DNA from 2 places in the Dorea sp. AM58-8 genome. Region 2 is predicted to be linked to the other one. Evidence: a T-box and tRNA genes for the amino acid it is inferred to sense, from the RefSeq annotation. Region 2 holds a T-box; the other holds one or more tRNA genes.
The links. The T-box of region 2 lies ahead of DXA18_RS07505 (valine--tRNA ligase). A T-box ahead of a tRNA ligase gene usually reads a tRNA of that ligase, here a tRNA-Val.
Positions count from the first base shown of each region.

Region 1 (11,483 bases), on a different contig from region 2:
AAATCTGCTGTACCTGCGGAGCTGGGAGTTCACCCTGGCGAGCAGTTCCATTGGGGTAAATGGCTTCGTCACATAGTCATCGGCTCCCATGTTCAGTCCCAGGATCTTATCTACTTCTTCTGACTTGGCAGAAAGAAAGATAACCGGAAAGTCATATTTTTCCCGCAGCTTTGCCGTCATGGTGATTCCATCCATCCTCGGCATCATGATATCTACGATCGCCAGATGAATCTCTTCCTGGTCAATCACTTCCAGTCCTTCCACGCCGTCCGTCGCCTGATATACCTGATAACCCTGGCTTTTCAGATAAATCTCAATTCCTTCCCGTATTTCCTTGTCATCCTCCACAATCAATACATGATTATATATTCCACTCATTCCAATTCAGCCTCCTGTTTCATCTACGCCTTTAGTATAGGGATTCATTCTTAAAAGAAGCGTTCGGAATTTCCAAAGATTTTCTAAAGAATATTTCCGCACGCTTCTGTTTTCTGCTACACCTCTTCGTCCAGACGAATCTTAGACAATGGTATAATCTTCTTCATTTCTTCCTTCATCCGATCCGACATGGAGACTCCTTCTTCCAGACATATTTCTTTTACTGTCTTTACTCCAAACAATAATTCACCCAGCGCTTCCACCGTCACTGTACCCTCGCTGTTCTCTTCTTTACCGTCCATCAGCATTACGCCAGAATGTTCCGTACCGGTCACTACCACCGTACGGTTATTCTCTTCAATGATCGGATCCGTAATCTGAAAGCACACCGCGGTAAGTTCACGCAGACTCACGGACGACAGCATCCGTTTAGCATCCGTAATACGGATCATAATCTTCGGTGCTTCTTCCTCTTCCTGCTCCGGCACATACGGACAGTTTCCCACTAGATGTCCATTCAGATAATACAGCATCAGCTTTGCATCCTCACTGGCATATTCTTTCATCAGCCGCTCGTAATACATTTCGCTTTTCAGCGTATATACCTGATATCCTTCTGCTTCCAACGCTGCATTTTCCGCATTCACAAGCATCGGAATATCCTGATTTGCCACCGGACGCACCTGACAGGTGATGCCATTTTCCAGCTGTACTTCTCCTCGTTCTCCAATTGGACAATACTCCAACTGTTGCTCATACACTGTACGAAATCCATACGGCGTATAGATTGCTTCTGCCGCTGGCATCAGATAGGTAAAACTCTCACCTTCCCGATACATATCCTTCAACGCCGTCTCTAGCAGTGCTTTCATAAAGCCACGTCCCCGATATGACTCTCTGGTCGCAACCGCCACGATATAATTTGCCTTCTTTTTCATGCCATTTACATTCAGTTCATACGGATTCAGATGCAGCATTGCCTGGATTCCTCCATCCTCTTCTGCCACATAAATCTGATTATCTTTCGTTTTCTCGGTATAATAATAATCTACGAAGCGCTTACTGTCCTCACTGAACACTTCTTCATACAACGGTCTAGTAAGTCCATGCTCTGTCTGCTCCAAATGTCTAACTTTCATCTATTTTGCTCCTTTCGGGCATCCGCCACATCCCTGGCATCCGCTTTCTGCACCAGTATCTACCGCATAGCTGTAATCTCGGATGCTTTCCAGTGCTGCAATCGCCTGGGAGGATATCCCTTCCCCAGTTCCGGTGAAACCGAGCCCTTCTTCGGTTGTTGCCTTAATATTGATCTGGTCTACTTCAATTCCAAGTGCTTCTGCAATATTTTTCCGCATTGCCTCAATATGCGGTGCCATCTTTGGTCGCTGCGCAATGATCGTAGCATCAATATTGCCGATTACGTAGAGATGCTCTTCCAGAAGCCCTCTTACATGCTGTAACAGCTTCACGCTGGAGATTCCTTTATATGCCGGGTCTGTATCCGGGAAATGCTTCCCGATATCCCCCAGTGCCGCTGCTCCAAGCAGCGCATCCATAATCGCATGGATCAGCACATCGGCATCTGAATGACCAAGAAGTCCCTTTTCATACGGTATCTTCTCACCGCCAAGGATCAGGTCTCTTCCTTCTACTAATTTATGGACATCATATCCCATACCTATTCTCATATATATCATCCTCCCTGGATATTTTTCGTAGTTTCTGTCTGCTGTATACGCAGGCAGGGTTCTCCTAAAGGATAGCATATGTATTCTGCTTTTTCAAAAAAAGTTTTCTACACGGAGGCTTATTGCACAAAAAAAGAAGCTCACATTCGCGAACTTCTTTTCAGTAGCGGGAACTGGATTTGAACCAGCGACACCACGGGTATGAACCGTGTGCTCTAGCCAACTGAGCTATCCCGCCATACTCTATATTCAGTTCTTATCGAACTGCTCACAGCTTGTTGCTGTAATGGGACCTACAGGGCTCGAACCTGTGACCCTCTGCTTGTAAGGCAGATGCTCTCCCAGCTGAGCTAAGATCCCTTTCGTTCAGCAGGTTAAGTTGTTTCCCTCAACCTGCTTCGCTATTATACAATTATTTTAAGGCAAATGTCAACACCTTTTTTGAAATTTTTTTTAAAAAATATTTTTATATACTTTTCACGCAATTATAAGGCATATGTTTTCCGTGCCACGCCCAGTTCTTCATTAGCCGGAATCACTTCTATTGTCACCGGAGAATCATCTTTAGAAATACATGCCGCCTCGTTACCGATCGCCTGATTCTTCTCTTCATCAATCCAGATCCCCATGTGTGCAAGCTTGCCACACACCTTAGATCGGATAGTTGCATTATGCTCGCCGATACCTGCTGTAAACACCAGGTGATCCAGTCCGCCAAGCTCTGCATAGTACATGCCAATATAACGCACAATATCGTTACAGAATATATCAACAGCAAGCTTTGCCCTCTCATTGCCTTCTGCCGCAGCCTCTTCTACCAGACGCAGATCGTTGCTCACACCGGAGATACCCTGCAGTCCTCCGTTCTTGGTTAATCCGTATAATACATCATCCAGATCCATGCCTTCTTTCTGTAAGAATGGAATAATAAATGGATCAATGTCTCCGCAACGGTTAGAATTATTGATTCCTACCTGCAGCGAGATTCCAAAGCTGGTGTCTACGCTCCTGCCATCATCAATCGCACACAAAGAACAGCTTCCACCTAAATGACAGGAAATGGTTTTTCCTGTAGATCCGTATTTTTCTGCCACTGTATCAGAGATATATTCATGGGATGCCCCGTGATAGCCGAGTCTGCGGATACCGTATTTCTCATACCACTCATAAGGAATACCATACATATAACGTTCTGCCGGAATGGTTCTATGAAATGCCGTCTCAAACACGCCAACAAGCTTCGCATCCGGTGTCAGCTTCTGAAACTGACGGATTGCACTCAGATAAGGTGTATTATGTGCCGGAGCAATCACCATATAATCCTCCATGCCCTGCAGCACGTCTGGCGTAAGCTCATGCACTCCATAATGATCCTTCGACAGCACCGTCTTAAATCCTACTCTCTCCAACTCGTCCAGAGAATTTAATACTCTGTGCTCCGGATCCAACAGACAGTCCAGGAACTTCTGAATACCGTCTGTATATGTAGGAATGCACTGCTTTTCTAACTTCACCGCATATTCTTCCGCGTCCTGATAATGAAAGATTGCATTATCTTCACTTCCCACACGTTCAATCTTGCCTGTTGCAAGCACACGCTCTTCCGGCATATCAAATAATTTAAACTTCAGCGAGGTACTTCCCGCATTACATACTAATACCTTCATAAAAGCCTCCTTTTACTCATTCATGCATCCTAAAATCTTGAATTAACTATAGCATAAAATGAAAAAGGATGCCACAACACATTATATGTTATGGCATCCCATCATTCTATATCAGATTACAATCTGTGATTCTAAATCGAAATTAGCAGATTCCCTGAGCCAGCATTGCATTTGCTACTTTCTCAAATCCGGCAATGTTAGCACCTACTACGTAGTTGCCCTTGTGTCCGTATCTCTCAGCAGCATCTACCATGTTGTGGCAGATATTTACCATGATTCCCTGAAGCTTAGCATCTACTTCTTCGAATGTCCAGCTCAAGCGCTCGCTGTTCTGAGACATTTCCAGTGCAGATGTTGCAACACCGCCGGCATTAGCTGCTTTACCAGGTGCGAAAATAACTCCGTTCTCCTGCAGGTACTCTGTAGCTTCCATTGTAGTAGGCATATTAGCACCTTCTGCAACCATCTTGCATCCGTTAGCAACAAGCTGTTTAGCATCTTCAATGTGAAGTTCGTTCTGTGTAGCACATGGAAGTGCGACATCACACTTAACAGACCATACGCCACGTCCTTCATGATATTCTGAATTCGGACGGTAATTCTTATATTCTGTCAGTCTTGCACGTTTTACTTCTTTGATCTCTTTCAGTGCTGCCACATCAATTCCGTCCGGATCATATACCCAACCTGTAGAATCACTACATGTAACAACCTTAGCACCAAGCTGCTGTGCTTTTTCAATAGCGTATGTAGCTACATTACCAGCACCAGATACAACAACCGTCTTGCCTGCAATATCATCACCATTAACTTTCAGAAGTTCTTCTGTCAGATACAGAAGTCCATATCCTGTAGCTTCTGTTCTTGCAAGTGAACCACCGTATGTAAGTCCTTTTCCTGTCAAAACTCCTTCGTATACGTTACGGATTCTCTTGTACTGTCCGAACATATATCCGATCTCTCTTGCACCTGTTCCGATATCTCCTGCAGGTACGTCTGTATCAGCTCCAATATGCTTGCAAAGCTCTGTCATGAAGCTCTGGCAGAATGCCATAATCTCTCTGTCAGATTTGCCCTTAGGATCGAAATCTGAACCACCTTTACCTCCGCCGATCGGAAGTCCTGTCAGGGAGTTCTTGAAAATCTGCTCGAATCCAAGGAACTTGATAATACCGATGTTTACTGATGGATGAAGTCTGATTCCTCCCTTGTATGGGCCAATTGCACTGTTAAACTGTACACGGAATCCCTTGTTGACCTGAACCTGTCCGTTATCATCTACCCAAGGTACACGGAACAGAATCTGTCTCTCTGGCTCAACAAGTCTTTCGAGAAGAGCCTCTTTACGATATTTCTCTTCGTTAGCATCAACGATTGGCTTCAGTGACTCCAACACTTCTTTTACTGCCTGATGGAACTCTGGCTGTGCCGGGTTCTTTTCAATAACTTTTGCAATAACCTCATCAACGTATGACATTCTTTTGTCCTCCTAATTGCATATATTTTTCTCATATCATATTATATTACGAACCATCAAAAAACAAGAGGTTTTTTTGCTGTTTTTTGTTTTTTTTGCAATCCAATCTCCGTTTTCCTGCAAAAAAGACAAAAATAATCAATTCTTTTGTCCCTATTTTATACTATTTATTCTCGCATACCATCTATAAACTATAAATGCTTTATTTTCGAATCTGCCACATTTTTTGCATCAACGCACAGACAGCCCTCCGGGATATACTTCCCAGAGGGCTGCCACACATTTCAATCAACTTATTTAAAATACTCTACACCTGATTCAAATACTTTCATATCCTGCTCACCATAGATATTAATTGCTACAGAACGTCCTCGTCTCTCGGAATGCGCCATCTTACCAAGCACTCTTCCGTCCGGGCTTGTGATTCCCTCGATCGCGCAGTAAGATCCATTAACATTCCACTCTTCATCCATAGTAATATTACCCTCTGGGTCACAATACTGGGTTGCTACCTGTCCATTTGCAAAGAGTTTGGCAAGCCATTCTTTGTTAGCGACAAAACGTCCCTCTCCATGAGATGCAGGATTGGTATATACTCCGCCAAGCTCTGCTTTCTGAAGCCATGGAGATTTATTTGTAACCACTTTGGTATATATCATCTTGGAAATATGGCGTCCAATCGTATTGTATGTCAGTGTCGGTGCATTCTCATCCTGTCCTACGATATCTCCGTTTGGTACAAGACCAAGCTTGATCAGTGCCTGGAATCCATTACAGATACCAAGTGCCAGACCATCTCTCTCATTCAAAAGCTTCTGCACTGCCTCTTTCAGTTTTGCGTTCTGGAATGCAGTTGCAAAGAATTTGGCTGATCCATCTGGCTCATCACCTGCACTGAATCCGCCCGGGAACATGATGATCTGCGACTGACTGATTGCTTTTTCAAATACTTCTACCGAATCACGGATATCTGACGCATCCATATTGCGGAATACCTTGGTGATCACCTTTGCTCCGGCGCGCTCAAATGCCTTGGCACTGTCATATTCGCAGTTGGTTCCAGGGAATACCGGGATGAATACTGTCGGCTGTGCGATCTTATGCTCGCATACATATACCTTAGATGCACGGAACAGCCCATCTTCTCCAAGTTTGCCATCAGAAGACTTCTCTTCTCCCACTTCCGGAACTGCACTTCCTGTCTCTTCTCCGGATACGGTCTTAAATACTCTTTCCAGAGTCTCTTTCCATGCGTCTACTGCTTCTTTCATTGTGATTATGGTATTACCATATACAAAGTTCGGCTCTGCAGTCACTTCACCGATCTCAACATATTCAAATCCAAGTTCATCAATCTTATCAGCTTCCACCTCAGCCACGATATCTGTAAATGCCGGTGCAAATAACTGACCTGCCGGAATCTCGTCAGACAGCTTCACACCCATGCTATTACCAAATGCCATCTTGCTAACTGCCGGAACTACACCGTGACGATCCAATACATATGCAGATAATACCTTACCTGTATGCACTCCCTCCGAGAACTTCTCGTAAACTGCCATCAGTTTCTCATAATCCGGAAGATCATACTCTGCCTTTGGAGTCTTGATCCAGATCAGCTTGCTTCCCGCTTTCTTAAGTTCCGGAGTAATAATATCTTTTTCTTTTGCCACATCTACTGCAAATGATACCAGTGTCGGCGGTACATCAATATCCTCAAATGTACCTGACATACTGTCTTTACCTCCGATAGACGGAAGTCCAAATCCAAGCTGTGCATCATATGCGCCAAGCAGTGCTGCAAACGGCTGGCTCCATCTGTGCGGGTCTTCTGTCATACGACGGAAGTACTCCTGGAAAGTAAAACGAATCTTCTTATAATCTCCACCTGCTGCCACAATCTTAGCTACAGACTCTGTCACTGCATAGATTGCACCATGGAACGGGCTCCAGCTCGACAGATATGGATCAAATCCATAGCTCATCATCGTTACAGTATCACAGTCGCCCTTCAGTACTGGAAGCTTCGCGACCATTGCCTGTGTCTCTGTCAGCTGATATTTGCCGCCATGAGGCATGAATACAGAACCAGAACCAATGGAACCGTCGAACATCTCTACCAGACCCTTCTGTGAGCATACGTTCAGGTCTTTTAATGTCTCCAGCCATTTCTCCTTTACATCTGTCACTTCCACTTCATCTGTGAGAATTGTATCTGCACGGTTCGGAATATCTACTGCTACCATAGTCTCCTGATGTGCTCCGTTGGTATCCAGAAATGCACGGGACAGATTCACGATATCCTTGCCTCTCCAATTAAGCACCAGTCTTGGATCTTCTGTTACAACCGCCACCTTAGTAGCTTCCAGATTCTCTTCGCTGGCATATCCCATAAATTCATCTACATCTTTTGGATCTACGACAACTGCCATACGCTCCTGAGATTCGGAAATTGCAATCTCAGTACCATCAAGTCCTGCGTATTTCTTAGGCACCTTGTCCAGATCAATCTGCAGACCATCTGCAAGTTCACCGATTGCTACAGACACGCCACCTGCTCCAAAGTCATTACATTTTTTAATCAGACTGCTGACTTCTTCTCTACGGAACAGTCTCTGAATCTTACGCTCTGTAGGTGCATTACCTTTCTGTACCTCAGCACCGCAGGTCTCGATAGACTCTTCTGTGTGTACCTTAGAAGAACCGGTAGCTCCACCACAGCCGTCACGCCCGGTACGTCCACCAAGAAGAATGATGATATCTCCCGGATCTGAAGTCTCACGGATAACCGCACGTCTCGGTGCTGCTCCCATAACTGCTCCGATTTCCATACGTTTAGCCACATAATTCGGATGATAAATCTCTTTTACTGCTCCGGTTGCCAGTCCGATCTGGTTACCGTATGAGCTATATCCATGAGCTGCTTCACGTACCAGTTTCTTCTGCGGAAGCTTACCCTTAATCGTCTCTTTTACAGATACTGTCGGATCCGCTGCACCAGTCACACGCATAGCCTGATATACATAGGTACGTCCTGACAACGGATCACGGATTGCACCTCCCAGACAGGTAGCAGCACCACCAAATGGCTCGATCTCTGTCGGATGGTTGTGCGTCTCATTCTTGAAATTCACCAGCCACTCTTCTTCTACACCATCAACAGTTACAGGTACTACAATACTGCAGGCATTGATCTCGTCAGACTCTTCCTGATCCTGTAACTTTCCTTCTTTTTTCAACTTTCTCATTGCCATCAGTGCAAGATCCATCAGGCAGACAAACTTATCTTCTCTTCCCTTAAAGATCTCACTGTGATCAGCAAGATACTGCTTATATGCACCTTCAATCGGCTCTCTGTAATCACCATCACCAAAAGTTACATCCTTCAATTCTGTAGAGAATGTTGTATGACGACAGTGATCTGACCAGTATGTATCCAGTACCCGGATCTCTGTCATCGTCGGATCTCTGTGCTCTTCTCCTGCAAAATAATTCTGAATATGGCAGAAGTCACGGAATGTCATTGCAAGTCCCAGTGAATCATATAATGCTTTCAGATGTTCTTCATCCATCGTCTGGAATCCATCAAATACCTTTACATCCTCCGGCTCATCAAACTTTGTGATCAACGTCTCCGGCTTCTCTTCTTCTGCTTCTCTGGAATCTACCGGATTAATGCAGTGATTCTTGATTGCCTCTAACTCTTCTGCTGAAATACAGTTATCGCCTTTTCCATGAATAATATAAGTCGTAGCTGTACGGATAACCGGCTTCTCATCCTCCTTAATAAACTGCACACACTGCTCTGCCGAATCAGCTCTCTGGTCAAACTGTCCCGGAAGGAACTCTACAGAAAACACACTGTCTCCCTGCATGACCGGAACACTCTCTTTCCATAAAATATCTACCGGCATCTCAGCAAAAATACCTCTGCATGCCTTCTCAAACGTCTCATCAGACAGGTTCTCTACGTCATAGCGAATCAGGACTCTTACACTTTCTACATCCTTAATTCCAAGATAGCCCTTAATCTCATGTAACAGACCCTTTGCCTGAACTGCGTATTCTCCCTTTTTTTCAACAAACACCCGTTTTACATTACTCATAAAACTTCCTCCATATGGTTCTTCTCTACTAAATGTTGCTGTAAGGCCGGACGCCTTCTTATCTATGTCTTATCATACCACGCCTGATGTTATTAATGAAATTAATATAACTTAACTCTTTTATAAGTCTATCTAATCACTTAATTTTTCTTTTTATGTTTCTCCATGAAGATGCAAACTGCAGATACAACCCCTAATACTGCCAGACTTCCTACAAAAAATCCTCCGATCCGGAATACGAAATCATAAAAGAATCCCTCCGGAAGCATACGGATCATATAGTCTGTCGCCGGGTCAAACATCCATTGATCATTATCAAAAAATATCTCATGAAAAATGCGAAAATATTTATCAAAATCTGAAGCAAACAGTCCTCCTAACACTATTGTTATCACACCAGTAATGCCAAGTGTCACAAAATACGCCCTTGGAAGCAGCTTTATCATATCTGCTTTCCGTGCCGCCAGCAGTATCAAGATCAGCAGTACTGCCACCAGCATAATATTACGTATCTTAAGTCCTCCAAGAAACAGATTCTTTACTTCTCCCATATGAAACCTGTCCTGTTCATTGAAGAAATCCTGTGTTTCACCATCTACATCTGTAATTACCGAAAGTTCTGCCTTATTTCCGATCAGATATGCCATCATCTGGTCTGTCACATCCATAATGTTATCCATCGTCATATTCAGACTGTCTGCCACCTGATACTTCTTATATTCTCTTTCATAGAATCTGTACTGACTATCACCATAGATTGCCACTTGAAAACTGGTCAGCAAAAGTACACCTATCAGTAAAAACATCATAATCACTGCAGAAATCTTCTGTGTTTGCTTCATTTTATTTCTCCTTGTCTATTCTTTATTGTCATTCCATCCTTTTTCCCTTATAATATTTCCTAATGGGAGGAATTTGCAATGGATATTAATTATGAATTATATAAAGTATTTTACTATGTAGCAACTACTTTAAGCTTTCAGAAGCTTCTAAAAAGCTCTACATATCTCAATCGGCAGTCAGCCAGTCTATTAAAGCGCTGGAAGGAAAATTGTCTCAGACTCTCTTCATCCGCAGCACTAAGAAGGTACGCCTGACTCCGGAAGGCGAGATTCTGCTCCGTCACATCGAACCGGCGATCAGCTTGATCCGCCGTGGCGAATCACAGCTTCTGGAATCCATCACTACCGGTGGACAGATCCGAATTGCTGCCAGTGACACAATATGTCGGTATTTTCTGGTGCCATATATTGAACGGTTTCATCAGGCATTCCCGAATCTGCATATCAAGGTTATCAATGCAACTTCTATCCGCTGTGTCGATATCCTGAAAAACGGGCAGGCAGATTTTATCGTCGTGAATTATCCAAATGCTTACCTGAACAATCTCTGGTCTATCAAACGAATCAAACAGTTCCGGGATGTATTTGTAGCTAACCAATCTTTCTCGCAGTTAAAAGATCGAAAGCTTTCACTTGCAGAGCTCTCTGAGTATCCGCTTCTGATGCTGGACAAGCAAAGCACCACAAGCGAATTTCTGCACAGTCTCTTTCAGCAGCACCAGCTGGAACTGGTTCCGGAAGCAGAACTCAGCAGTAATGACCTGCTGATCGACCTTGCACGTATCGGATTAGGCGTTGCCTTTGTTCCTGACTACTGTGTACCTGAGGATTCCGACGAACTCTTTATTGTAGAAACCAGAGAATCCCTGCCACAGAGAGAACTTGCTGTTGTCTACAACGATAAGCTTCCGGTATCTCCGGCTGTGACAGAGTTCTTAACTTACTTTAATGAACTGCCGGACCAGAAACTTTGAATCTGATCTCTCACATTATGAATATTGCAATACCGGATACCTTTCCACTCTCGTGGAAAGGTATTTCTATATCTGGCTTCCCGAAAACGTTCATCCAGCAAAAGAATCACTCCTCTGTCTTCTTCCGTTCGGATTACTCTTCCTGCCGATTGCTGTACTTTGTTCATTCCAGGATATACATAAGCATAATCAAAACCATTCTGACCTCTGGCGTCAAAATAATTCTTCAAGAGTTCCCGCTCCAGGCAGACCTGTGGAAGTCCTGTTCCCACGATCACCGCTCCGATCAGACGCTCTTTTGCAAGATCAATCCCTTCCGAGAAAACTCCGCCCATAACACAGAATCCC
Region 1 is NZ_QSDM01000017.1:25,795-37,277, reverse strand. It holds gene DXA18_RS11920 (response regulator transcription factor) at 1-378, opposite strand, end outside; gene DXA18_RS11915 (GNAT family N-acetyltransferase) at 495-1,517, opposite strand; gene ispF (2-C-methyl-D-erythritol 2,4-cyclodiphosphate synthase) at 1,518-2,069, opposite strand; tRNA gene DXA18_RS11905 (tRNA-Met) at 2,234-2,307, opposite strand; tRNA gene DXA18_RS11900 (tRNA-Val) at 2,357-2,429, opposite strand; gene DXA18_RS11895 (acetate/propionate family kinase) at 2,555-3,736, opposite strand; gene gdhA (NADP-specific glutamate dehydrogenase) at 3,879-5,213, opposite strand; gene DXA18_RS11885 (phosphoribosylformylglycinamidine synthase) at 5,507-9,319, opposite strand; gene DXA18_RS11880 (TIGR01906 family membrane protein) at 9,460-10,161, opposite strand; partial or broken gene DXA18_RS11875 (LysR family transcriptional regulator) at 10,240-11,135, shown strand; gene DXA18_RS11870 (ATP-dependent DNA helicase) at 11,102-11,483, opposite strand, start outside.
Region 1: it has a tRNA-Val gene. The T-box ahead of DXA18_RS07505 (valine--tRNA ligase) is inferred to sense a tRNA for this amino acid. The anticodon was not compared.

Region 2 (11,483 bases):
ATCCCTGAGAAAACGTTTGATCTCGCCACTGATCAAAGGTACTGCATAGGTACTGAATTTCACATTGTATGTAATATCGAATTTCTCAATTGCCTTCAACAGTCCGATGCTTCCAATCTGAAACAGGTCGTCTGCTTCCGCGCCACGGTTAAAGAACCTTCTTACCACGCACCACACAAGTCCCACATTTTCCTCTACAAGCTGTGCCTTCGCCTGTTCATCCCCCTGGTGAGTCTTCTGAATCAGAGCGATTGTGTGGTCCATAATTCCCTGCCTCTCCCTATAATTTTCTTCATGCGGACGATAGTGCCCTTACCCGGTTCCGACTCTACCTGCACTTCATCCATAAAGGCTTCCATAAATGAAAAGCCCATGCCGGACCGTTCTAACTCTGGTCTGGTGGTATAGAGCGGTTCCATTGCTTTTTTCACATCTGGGATTCCCACGCCCCGATCGGAGATTTCCAGATGCAGTGTCCTGCCTTCAATCCCCGCATAGATCTGCACCTTATTCACATGATTTTCATACCCATGAATGATTGCGTTGGTCACAGCCTCAGACACTGCTGTCTTCACATCAGAGACCTCTTCCAGCGTAGGGTTCAGCTGCGTCATAAAGGACGCTACTGTCACTCTGGCAAATGCCTCATTTGCGGAACGGCTGTCAAATTCCAGTTTCATCTCATTTGTCATTCCATTTACGATTTCTTTCATCTTACTTTTCCTCCTCATATATCTGCATAATCTTAGCCGCTCCTGACATTTTCAGTATCTTTTTGATCCGTTCGCTGGTATGCGCCGCCCAAACTTCTCCGCCAAACATACACACCTTCTTATACCTTCCCATAATGACTCCGATTCCGGAACTGTCGCAGAACTCCGTTCCTGCAAAGTCAAAGATTACATACCGGATATGCCCCCGCTCAATAAGACGGTCCGCTTCTCTTTTGATTTCCTCTGCGCTGTGATGATCCAGATCCTTCGGCAGATAAATAGTCAGGTAATTCTCCTGCACTTCAAATTTCATAGTTTCAACCCCTTTACTTAATTCTCCCTGCTAAACAACAAATCATCAGAAGTGCCAAAAGGCACATTCTGAGATTGTAAGCGGTCGTCAAGGTCCTGAGCCAGCTCGGACTTCGACTCGTCGCGCATAATCGAGTAGGCCAACACCTACTCGACATGCAATCAATGTCATCTCACCTGTCGGCTCGATGAACATTGGCCGCCATATAGAAATTCGTGCAAGCACGATTTCTGCATAGCGGCTTATTGCACAAAAAGAAGAACAGGTGCATTACCCATTCTTCTCTTTCGTATTGTTCTTATTCTCTTTTACTCTATTATTCTTCTGTGTCGTCTGAACTGCTCTTCTTACTGCTTCCTGATGTATCCGACTCCGAATCAGATTCTCCCAGATCTGATGTATCTACATTCGGATAATCTTTATCCAGTTTGTCTTTCCAGGTATTCGCATTGTCCGTATCTCCTGTCTTGTCATATGCCTTATAAAGCAGATATACGGCCTTGCCATCACTGTACCCTTCATCAAATCCGACAAGCACTTCAAGGTCACTGATCGTAGTACTGTAGTTTGCCACCTCGTATGCCTGTAGTGCTTCGGTATATAATGCATCTGCATATCTCGGATAAATGCTGTCCGTCATCTCCTCATAACGGCTCTTTCCAAGTGTTCCCAACGCATCTGGATTAACATTCTTCAGGGAATCTACCATAGCAGAATCTTTCATATCGCTCTGCAGATAATGTGAATACATCTCCATCACGATCTCGTAGCTTTCCTTTGTAGACGCTGCTGTCTGCTGTGCATTTTCGCTCTCTTCGCTGGACGCCCGGTAACTCTCCAGTTCTGTCTTCAGTGCGCTGATCTGTGCTTCCTCTTCTGCAATCTTGTCGCTGAATGCTGTCACCTGCTTATTGGTCTTCTGAGAGGTGGATTTGTTGACCGCCGGCATGATTAAAAACCACATCACCGCAACACCAACTGCCAGACCAATCAAGATATTAATAAATGTCATGCGACCGCTATTATCCTTTAATGCTGATGCGGGCTGAATGATAGTATCATTGCCCACATTATAAGTGACGGTCTGTGACTTTTCATCCTTTTTGACTGCCTCTGCTGCTTCTTTGCGCATCTTACCATTGGTCAGCTCATGCATATAACGGAGCGTGATCTCGTTGGTCGTATCCAACTTGCGTGCTTCCTTCAGCACATGTCTTGCCCTGCTGTACTGCTCAGTGTGCAGATACAATAATGCCAGAAGCTGATATGCTCTTAGGAATCCCGGAAATGCTGCTACTACCTGCTTTAACTGGATGATAGCCATATCTTCTCCGCCCTGCTCGCAGTAGACCAGACTCTGGTTGTATTTACGGATCGCCTGGTTGATCGTATCCAGATCCGCCGGACTTTTCTGTATCTTCTGTATATAATAATTGGCAATATTATCCTTTGGTCTGAGGTTCTTGCTTAAGATCCATTCAACCAGTGCTTCCCCCACTTCTCCTCTGCCGTAATAGACCAGACCGAGGAGATTCCTTGCCGCAATATTTTCACTGTTAAACTGCAGACTCTTCTTCAGCGATGTGACTGCTCCCGTCATATCACGGATCTTCGCCTTCTTAAGTCCGTCATTGTACCAGTAATTGGACTGATAGACTACTTTCTGTGTATACTCCATATAATCCCCATAACCTTTTACTTCGTTTGTTCGATAACTTCTCTCAGAAGATCAGTCATATCAGCAAGATCTTCCTGATAAACTGCATCCTCAATATCTTCTACTTCCAGACATGGTTGGAATTTCTTCAACTCTTCTTCAAAATTAAGCATCTGTATCTCCTCCTTATCTTCGCTAACTGCCAGGCTGTAATATTTCCCTCTTAATCATTCCCGCCAGATACAATGATCCCAGACAGTACATCTTTCCTTGTTCTGTTTTACTTTTGACTGCCCTTGTCCATGCGTCTGCGATCTGCTGCTTTGCAAGCACAGGACGGTCTGTGTATTTCTCAAATATATGTTTCAGCACCTCTGCCGGCACTCGTCGTCCATCCTCGATCTCGGTAACCACATAGGTCTCTGCCGGTACCCGCTCACACAGCTCCCGGATCATGGATTCATATTCTTTATCTTCCACTGCTGAAAATAAGATCACCGATGGTGTCTCTTCTCCCAGTGCCTGTATACTGTCGCAGAATGCCGTAATGGCACCTGGATTATGTGCTCCGTCCAGATAAATGCCGGGACAGATCTCTTCCATACGGCCCTCCCAGTGCACTTCTGCGAGTGCTCTCTGCCATCGCCCGTACTTCTCCTTCGTTACCGGTTCCCTGCTGATTCCTTCCATCGCTGCAATCGCAACAGAAGCATTCATTGCCTGATAGATCCCAGAATTAGAAAGCCTCCAGACGATATTATCATCATAAGCATTTACCCTTGAAAAAGCAATACGTTTGTCTGTGATTTCCTGGATTTTGAACGCATGTTTCGTGATTTCTCTACATTCTGCGCCTTTTGTCTCCGCCTGTCTGCGAATCACTTCTGATGCTTCCGGACTGCTTCCGTCAAACACTAACGGCACATTCTGTTTGATGATCCCTGCTTTTTCTGCCGCAATCTCTGATATGGTACTGCCAAGATATTTTGTATGGTCGAGACTGATCGATGTAATGACCGTCATCAGTGGCTTCCCCACCGCATTGGTCGCATCCAGTCTTCCTCCCAGTCCTGTCTCAAGGATTGTATAATCCGGATGTTTTTCAGCAAATACCACCATTCCCATTCCAAACAGGAATTCAAAATAGGACGGATGAGCGAAGCCAGCTCCGCTCATCTCGTCTACTGTTGTCTTAACTTTTTCAAATGCTCTCAGGAATTCTTCGTCACTGACCGGTTGTCCGTTCAGACAGATCCGCTCATTGATCTTCACCAAATGAGGAGAAGTAAAAAATCCTGTCGTCTTCCCATCTGCTTCCAGCATGGCACGCAGATAGGCACATACAGATCCTTTGCCATTGGTTCCCGCCACATGGATAATCTTCTGATCCTTTTCCGGATTACCAAGTCCTCGTAAAAACTCACGGGTATGATCCAGTGTATGTTTTTTTGTAAATTTCGGAATCTCCTCTATATAATCGACTGCTTCCTGATACGTCATGTTAATCCCCTTGTTCTTTCGTTGTCTCAAGCCATGATTTGCCTTCGATGCCGCTTCCGGTATCCGGCTTTTCAATCAACTGCCCATTCTGATATACATACTCATTGGATGTACGGAATACCGTATTGCTTGATCCCACCTGACTCACCGTGATAATGTCGCCATACTGCAGATCAGAAGTATCCGGCAGTTCAATTCGTGTATTGTTCAGGAATGTACTCTTCTGCTTCTCACCATTGACATAGACCTTACTGCTCTTGGTAAAGTTCTCACCATACAAACTGTATCCGGTCTCCAGATGCGGTACGATCTCAGACAATGTTACATCCTTCACGCCCATCTGCATATGTCCTTCCGTGATTGGCGGATTACCATTATAGACATACTGCTTGCCGTACAGAATATCGTACTGCAGGAGTTCCAGGTCGGACAGATAATTCTTTGTACCTTTCCGTTCCTGATGGTAGTTAAAGATCGTTCCGGAATGGATACCCAGACGTTCAAATACCTCTGACATGATCTGATATGCAGGAATGTTCTTATCCTGCTGCTCCAGACCAATGTTATCCCAGATTACGTAATTGGTGTTGTACAGGTAACGGCTCTTTAAGTCTTCTGCCTGCAGTCCCATGGTCGGCAGATGGTCTCCATAGAATACGATCACTGTCGGTTCGCCACGGTCTTCCACTGCTTTTACCAGATCCCCTGCAAACTTATCCATCTCATAGACCTGATTCACATAGTATTCCCATTTATTCTTCAGTGCCTCGTTCTCGATTCCCTCAACCTTAATCTTCGGGTCTTCGATGACCTGCTCTTCCGGATAATCACCATGTCCCTGTACGCTGATGGTCATCAGGAAATCCTGCTGCTCGGTAGTGTCCATTGCTTCCATCATGTGCTGAATCAGCACTTCATCTTTCGCCCATCCATTCGGTGTGGTCTGCAGGATATTCATAAATTCCTTACTGGTAAATGTATCATATCCGGCATTGTTGTATACACGGGCACGGCTATAGAAGTTACCACCGTTATTATGCAATCCATGAGTTCCATATCCCAATGCGCCCAGTGCTGTTGCCGCACTTTCCGCAGTCTTTTCTTTCAGATAAGTCTTAAATGGATATTCTCCCGGTCCGAAGAAACGCATATTCATACCGGTCATAACCTCAAACTCGGTATTCGCGGTTCCGGCGCCTACGGATGGCACCTTGAAATATCCGGACGAATAATTCTTATACATCTCATGCAGATTCGGGCATGCATCCTCAGATGTTGTAAAAAATTCTGCCTCATCTACATCAAAATAAGACTCTAACTGCACGAAGATGATATTCGGCAGATCATCTGATGCACGGGAGGTCTCATTGACTGTAATCTCACCGTTATTGCTGATCCTCTCCATTTCCTCTTTACTGTAGCCTGTCGGCTCATCAATGCCTGTGTTAAACACACTGGCCATAAAACAATATGGAAGACCATAATCCTGATAAGCAAATGCAATATTTCCGAAATAGTTAGATACCACACGCTGATCCAGTGCAATCTGGCTGACGATCAGATATGCTCCGAAGCTGACTCCGATACCGATCACTGCCAGCCATCTGCGAAGCTTACCTGTGTACTGTCCGCCGCGGCGCCACATGGATATGATCCATACCACAACCGCCACGATACCAACCGCGATCATAATCAGCTCAAATGGATCAAAGTAGTTATTGATCAACTGAACTGCGTCCATCGCTACCTTTAAGTCCTGCGCATTAAACGGTGTTACACGCTTGATCAGCATATAGCCGTTGCAGACACCAAGGATCAGCCACAATACACTTACAATAATTCTGGCAAATACCCGTCGTCGGAACAGATAGACGATTGAAAATGTCGCAAATATCATGAATGCATTATACAGGAACACCAGTGGTGAATTTACCATATAATCCCATGCCTGAAACAGAGAATGTCTGGATATGGCTTCGATAACCAGATTGATCACACATGCAAGCAGTGCATGGCACAGGAGTGACAGTCGGTTCATCCACATATAAACCGGCTTCATCTTTTTCGCAAATGCGCTGTTCCTGCGCTCTTCCAAGATCCGCTCCCTGCGCTCTTTCTTCGCTTTTCTCCAGGCAATAATGTCTTCTTTTTTCAGGTGCCGGATCTTATAGATTGTCCCCTTAATATCCGGCTTTTTTGGTTTTTTCAGATGTAGCTTAAAATGAAGCTTTTTCAATTCAATCACCTTACTTACATTTTTTCTTTCAGTCCGGCAAGACGCTCCTGTACCTGAGCAAGCATCTGCTGATATTTTTCCAGTTTCTCACGCTCTTCCTGTACCTTTGCTTCCGGTGCCTTGCTGACAAACTTCTCATTGTTCAGCATGCCATTTGCACGTGCGATCTCTTTCTGAAGTCTTGTCTCTTCTTTAGCAAGACGTTCGATCTCCTGTGCAAAGTCAATCAGTTCTTCCATCGGAAGATATACGGTTGCATCCGGAACTACAATAGATACGGCATCATCTGCAATGCCGGTCTTGTCTGTCTGGATCACAAAGTCATTGGCTGCTGCCATCAGTTTCACTGAATCTTTCAGACTCATAAGTCCCTGGCTCAGCTTTGCATTTTCGCATACTACATAAATCGTAGCCTTGCGTGAATTCGGTACATTCATTTCTGCACGTACATTACGTACGCCTCTTACAATCTCTTTGTAATGGTTCAGTACGTCTTCAGCCTCCGGGAAGCTTGCTGCTTCATCGTATACCGGCCATGCAGACATCATCAGTGATTCCTCTTCCGGAACCAGCTTGCTGTAAATCTCTTCTGTTACAAATGGAATGTATGGATGCAACAGCTTCAGGGAGGTCTTCAGTACTTCACGCAATGTCCACAACGCAGCATTTGCTCCCTTTGGATCTTCCTCTGCATGATACATACGATACTTGGCGATCTCAATGTACCAGTCACAGAACTCATCCCATACGAAATCGTATACCTTAGAAAGGGCAATACCCAGTTCGAATTTATCCAGGTTCTCTGTAACGTCCTTCACCAGTGTATTGCATGCAGACAGAATCCACTGATCTGCCGGCATCAGTTCAGAGGCTTCCGGCTTCGTTACATTCTTTCCATCCATATTCATAAGGATGAAACGAGACGCATTCCATACCTTATTGGCAAAATTACGGCTTGCCTCTACTCTTTCATTATAGAAACGCATGTCATTACCAGGCGCATTACCTGTGATCAATGTCATACGAAGTGCATCTGTACCATACTGATCGATAATATCCAGCGGATCGATACCATTGCCCAGAGATTTACTCATCTTACGTCCCTGTGAATCACGTACCAGTCCATGGATCAGTACCGTGTGGAATGGTGACTTGCCAGTGTGTGCATATCCGGAGAATACCATACGGATTACCCAGAAGAAGATGATGTCATATCCGGTTACCAGTACATCCGTCGGATAGAAATAATCCAGATCTTCTGTCTGTTCCGGCCATCCCAGCGTAGAGAACGGCCACAGTGCTGATGAGAACCAGGTATCCAGTGTATCCTCATCCTGTGTCATGTGTGTACATCCGCATTTCGGGCATACAGATGGTTTCTCTTTAGCAACTACCATCTCGCCACATTCGTCACAGTAATATGCCGGAATACGGTGTCCCCACCAGATCTGTCTTGAAATACACCAGTCACGAATGTTCTCAAGCCAATGCAGATAAATCTTGTCAAAACGCTCTGGTACGAACTTCAGGTCGCCGTTCTTGATCGCTTCGATCGCCGGCTTGGCAAGCTCATCCATCTTAACGAACCACTGCTGTTTGATCAGTGGCTCAACCGTTGTATGGCAGCGGTCATGTGTACCTACATTATGAGAATGTGGAACCACTTTAACCAGAAGTCCCTGCTCCTCCAGTTCTTTTACCATAACCTTACGCGCTTCGTAACGGTCCATACCTGCGTATTTACCGCCGTTTTCATTGATCGTACCATCATCATTCATGATGTTGATCTCTGGCAGATTGTGACGCTTACCAACCTCAAAATCGTTAGGGTCGTGTGCTGGTGTAATCTTAACCGCACCTGTTCCAAATTCTTTATCTACATAGTAATCTGCTACAATCGGAATCTCTTTGTTAACCAGTGGCAGAATTACATTCTTTCCTACCAGCTCTTTATAGCGCTCATCATCCGGATGTACTGCGATCGCAGTATCACCAAGCATAGTCTCCGGACGGGTAGTAGCGATCTCAAGGTAATCATCACTTCCTACGATCGGATACTTGATATGCCAGAAATGTCCATCCTGCTCCTCATGCTCAACCTCTGCGTCTGACAGAGAAGTCTTACATACCGGACACCAGTTGATGATTCTGGATCCCTTATAAATGTATCCCTTCTTATAAAGATTGATAAATACTTCTTCAACAGCCTTAGAGCATCCTTCGTCCATGGTAAAACGCTCGCGGTCCCAGTCACAGGATACGCCAAGTTTCTTAAGCTGCTCCTTGATCGTTCCGCCGTACTCTTCTTTCCACTGCCAGGTTCTCTCCAGGAACTTCTCACGTCCCATTTCCTTCTTATCGATACCTTCTTCTTTCAGCTGATTGGTAACCTTAACCTCAGTTGAGATTGCAGCGTGGTCTGTACCCGGTACCCACAAAGCATTATATCCCTGCATTCTCTTATAACGGATCAAGATATCCTGCATCGTGTTATCCAACGCATGTCCCATATGCAGCTTACCTGTGATATTCGGCGGCGGCATAACAATGGTAAATGGCTTCTTGCTTCTGTCTACTTCTGCGTGAAAATACTTCTTTTCACACCACTTGCTGTACAGCTTGTCTTCAATCGCTTTCGGATTGTAAGTTGTTTCAAGATTCTGACTCATGTTCTTTCTCCCTTTTCTCTTTCAATAGATCATTATACTGTTTCACATGTAAGGGTATTTTAAAATATAAAAATCACCCTTTATGTATTAAATAAAGGGTGACTTAATCATCACGGTACCACCTTTATGACGCAGAAAACCTTCTGCACGCTCATCTTATTCTTTAACGGGAACGACTCCGGGACAGCCTACTGATACTGTTCAGCCATCCAGCTCCGAAGCTACCTTCTGTATCTCGCTTCCCGGACGGTCTCACAGCCAACGAACCATCCTCTCTGTCGGTGCATCCGATACATACTCCTCTTCATCCTGGCCTTTCAACTGCCCGCACATGAAAATAAATCAAAGTCGAGCCTAAACTATTGAATATGATAGCCATTGGATGTCGATTTGTCAAGGAGTTTAAAAAATCTTCATAAACTCTTAATATAGGAAATCAGATCAGTCCCATACTTCTCAAAATATACAGCCATCCCGTCAGAGTAAATGCACTGCACAGTGTCGTCAGCATGATAACACCGGACGACAACACTCCTTCATGTCCCATATTTTTCGCCATGACAAAGCTTGAGACGGTCGTTGCAGATCCAAGCATAACCAGAATCGCCACCAGCTTCTCCTCACGGAATCCCATCTGTACTGCAACCGGCAGGAATATTGCACAGAATCCCACCAGTTTGATAAATGCCGCTACGACAGTCGGCTTCACTTTGCTGAGTGCCTTACCAAAATCGAATGTTGCTCCCATCGCCATCAGTCCCATCGGTGTAGCCATACCGCCCACGCTGGATACTGCTTTATTCAGAATCGCCGGCATCGGCAGATGCAGTGCTGACCACGCAAGACCTGTCACAATGCCAAGTATGATCGGATTCGTTACAACACCTTTCAATGTCCGTTTCCACATTGCACGGTCTAATCCCTGCTGTCCCGGTTTAAAAAGTGACAGCACCAGAACTGCCATTACATTATACAATGGCACACTGCCGATGATCATCAGCGGTGCCATACCAGCTGTGCCATAGATATTCTGGATAAATGCGATTCCAAGAAGTGCCGCACTGCTTCGGTAAGATACCTGAATAAATTCTCCTTTGATTGAGCGATCTGACCATAAGCAAGATACTGCCGCTGCAATCGTAATACTGCATACTGTTACTACAAAGCAAAATAACACAAACCGCATATCCCATACTTCAGAGAAATCCACCGTCGCCAGGTCACCAAACAACAATACTGGAAGCGGTACACGGAAGACGAATTTATTCATCTTAGATGCAAATCCGTCATCAATCCATCCAATTTTATTAAAAAAGTATCCCAGTACCATCATCAGAAATACCGGGATTGTTGCGTTCAAACTAAATATTAAATTATCCATAATTTCCTCATTCCATTATAAAGATTCTACTGTACTTGCTTCTGCTATAGAAACCATGCGTAAAAGCCGCGCTGACATCACATAAAATCAAACAGTGACATCTGATTATCCCTCTGCAGATGCATCTTCCGGTCTACGATCGTCTCATCCCCATGAAGATGTCCGATCATGATCGGTGACTGCGGATCATGCATACTGTGCCTCTTAACTGCGCTATCAAGACTTCCCGTGGCATAGCAATAGCCACACCCATGAATGCAGGTGTCATACATGCCAATATCTATGCTCTCTACGCACTTGCACACTTTCCGCTGTCCCTTATCCTTTTTCACATCCAGAGAATATCCGGCGATCCTCTCGACCTTCTCTCTGTCAATACATGCACCCGGATAAATGCCATACGGGATCAGATCTACTGCTTCCGCACAGGTATAAATAGGAAGATTATATGTTTTCGCAATAGCACCCAGTTTCTCTGCCAACCGAACGATTTCTTCCTGTTCCGGTTCCACAAATGGACAGCCTCTGTATTGATCCACAAAGCTGATAATACACCTTTCTGTATATTTATGCAACCACTCACACATCATCTCAAACTTCTCTGTATGATACTGCAGCGTATAAACATCATTTAAAATAATCGGGTCAAACCTCCAGTCTACCCGATCTCTTCCTATTCTTTCACTCAGCAAAAGAAACGTAGCCATACTCTCTTCCATAGTCGGAAGATTCGGCTCCAGATCTTTGCCATAATCTGTAATTGTCATTTCAAAATAATAAGGGAAGCCAAGCAGATCGATCATCTTGAGATAAGGCAGCATCGGCTCAGGGTTCTTCGTCCAGAACACAAAACAGTCCACCGTCTCCGGGGACAGTTCAATCCTGCTGACCTTTTTTCTGTTGTACGGATTCGGAACAAGTACTTCTCCTCCCACCAGTCGGTTCATAAACCACTCCGGATACAGGGCAGGAATATCTGTCCGTCTGCTAGCACTTATAATCATCTCTGGCTCT
Region 2 is NZ_QSDM01000008.1:13,926-25,408, reverse strand. It holds gene DXA18_RS07535 (SigF/SigG family RNA polymerase sporulation sigma factor) at 1-264, opposite strand, end outside; gene spoIIAB (anti-sigma F factor) at 243-713, opposite strand; gene DXA18_RS07525 (STAS domain-containing protein) at 715-1,026, opposite strand; gene DXA18_RS07520 (hypothetical protein) at 1,343-2,704, opposite strand; gene DXA18_RS16340 (hypothetical protein) at 2,722-2,856, opposite strand; gene DXA18_RS07515 (bifunctional folylpolyglutamate synthase/dihydrofolate synthase) at 2,879-4,183, opposite strand; gene DXA18_RS07510 (LTA synthase family protein) at 4,185-6,419, opposite strand; gene DXA18_RS07505 (valine--tRNA ligase) at 6,434-9,088, opposite strand; T-box leader at 9,180-9,408, opposite strand; gene DXA18_RS07500 (AEC family transporter) at 9,525-10,469, opposite strand; gene DXA18_RS07495 (DUF1848 domain-containing protein) at 10,547-11,473, opposite strand.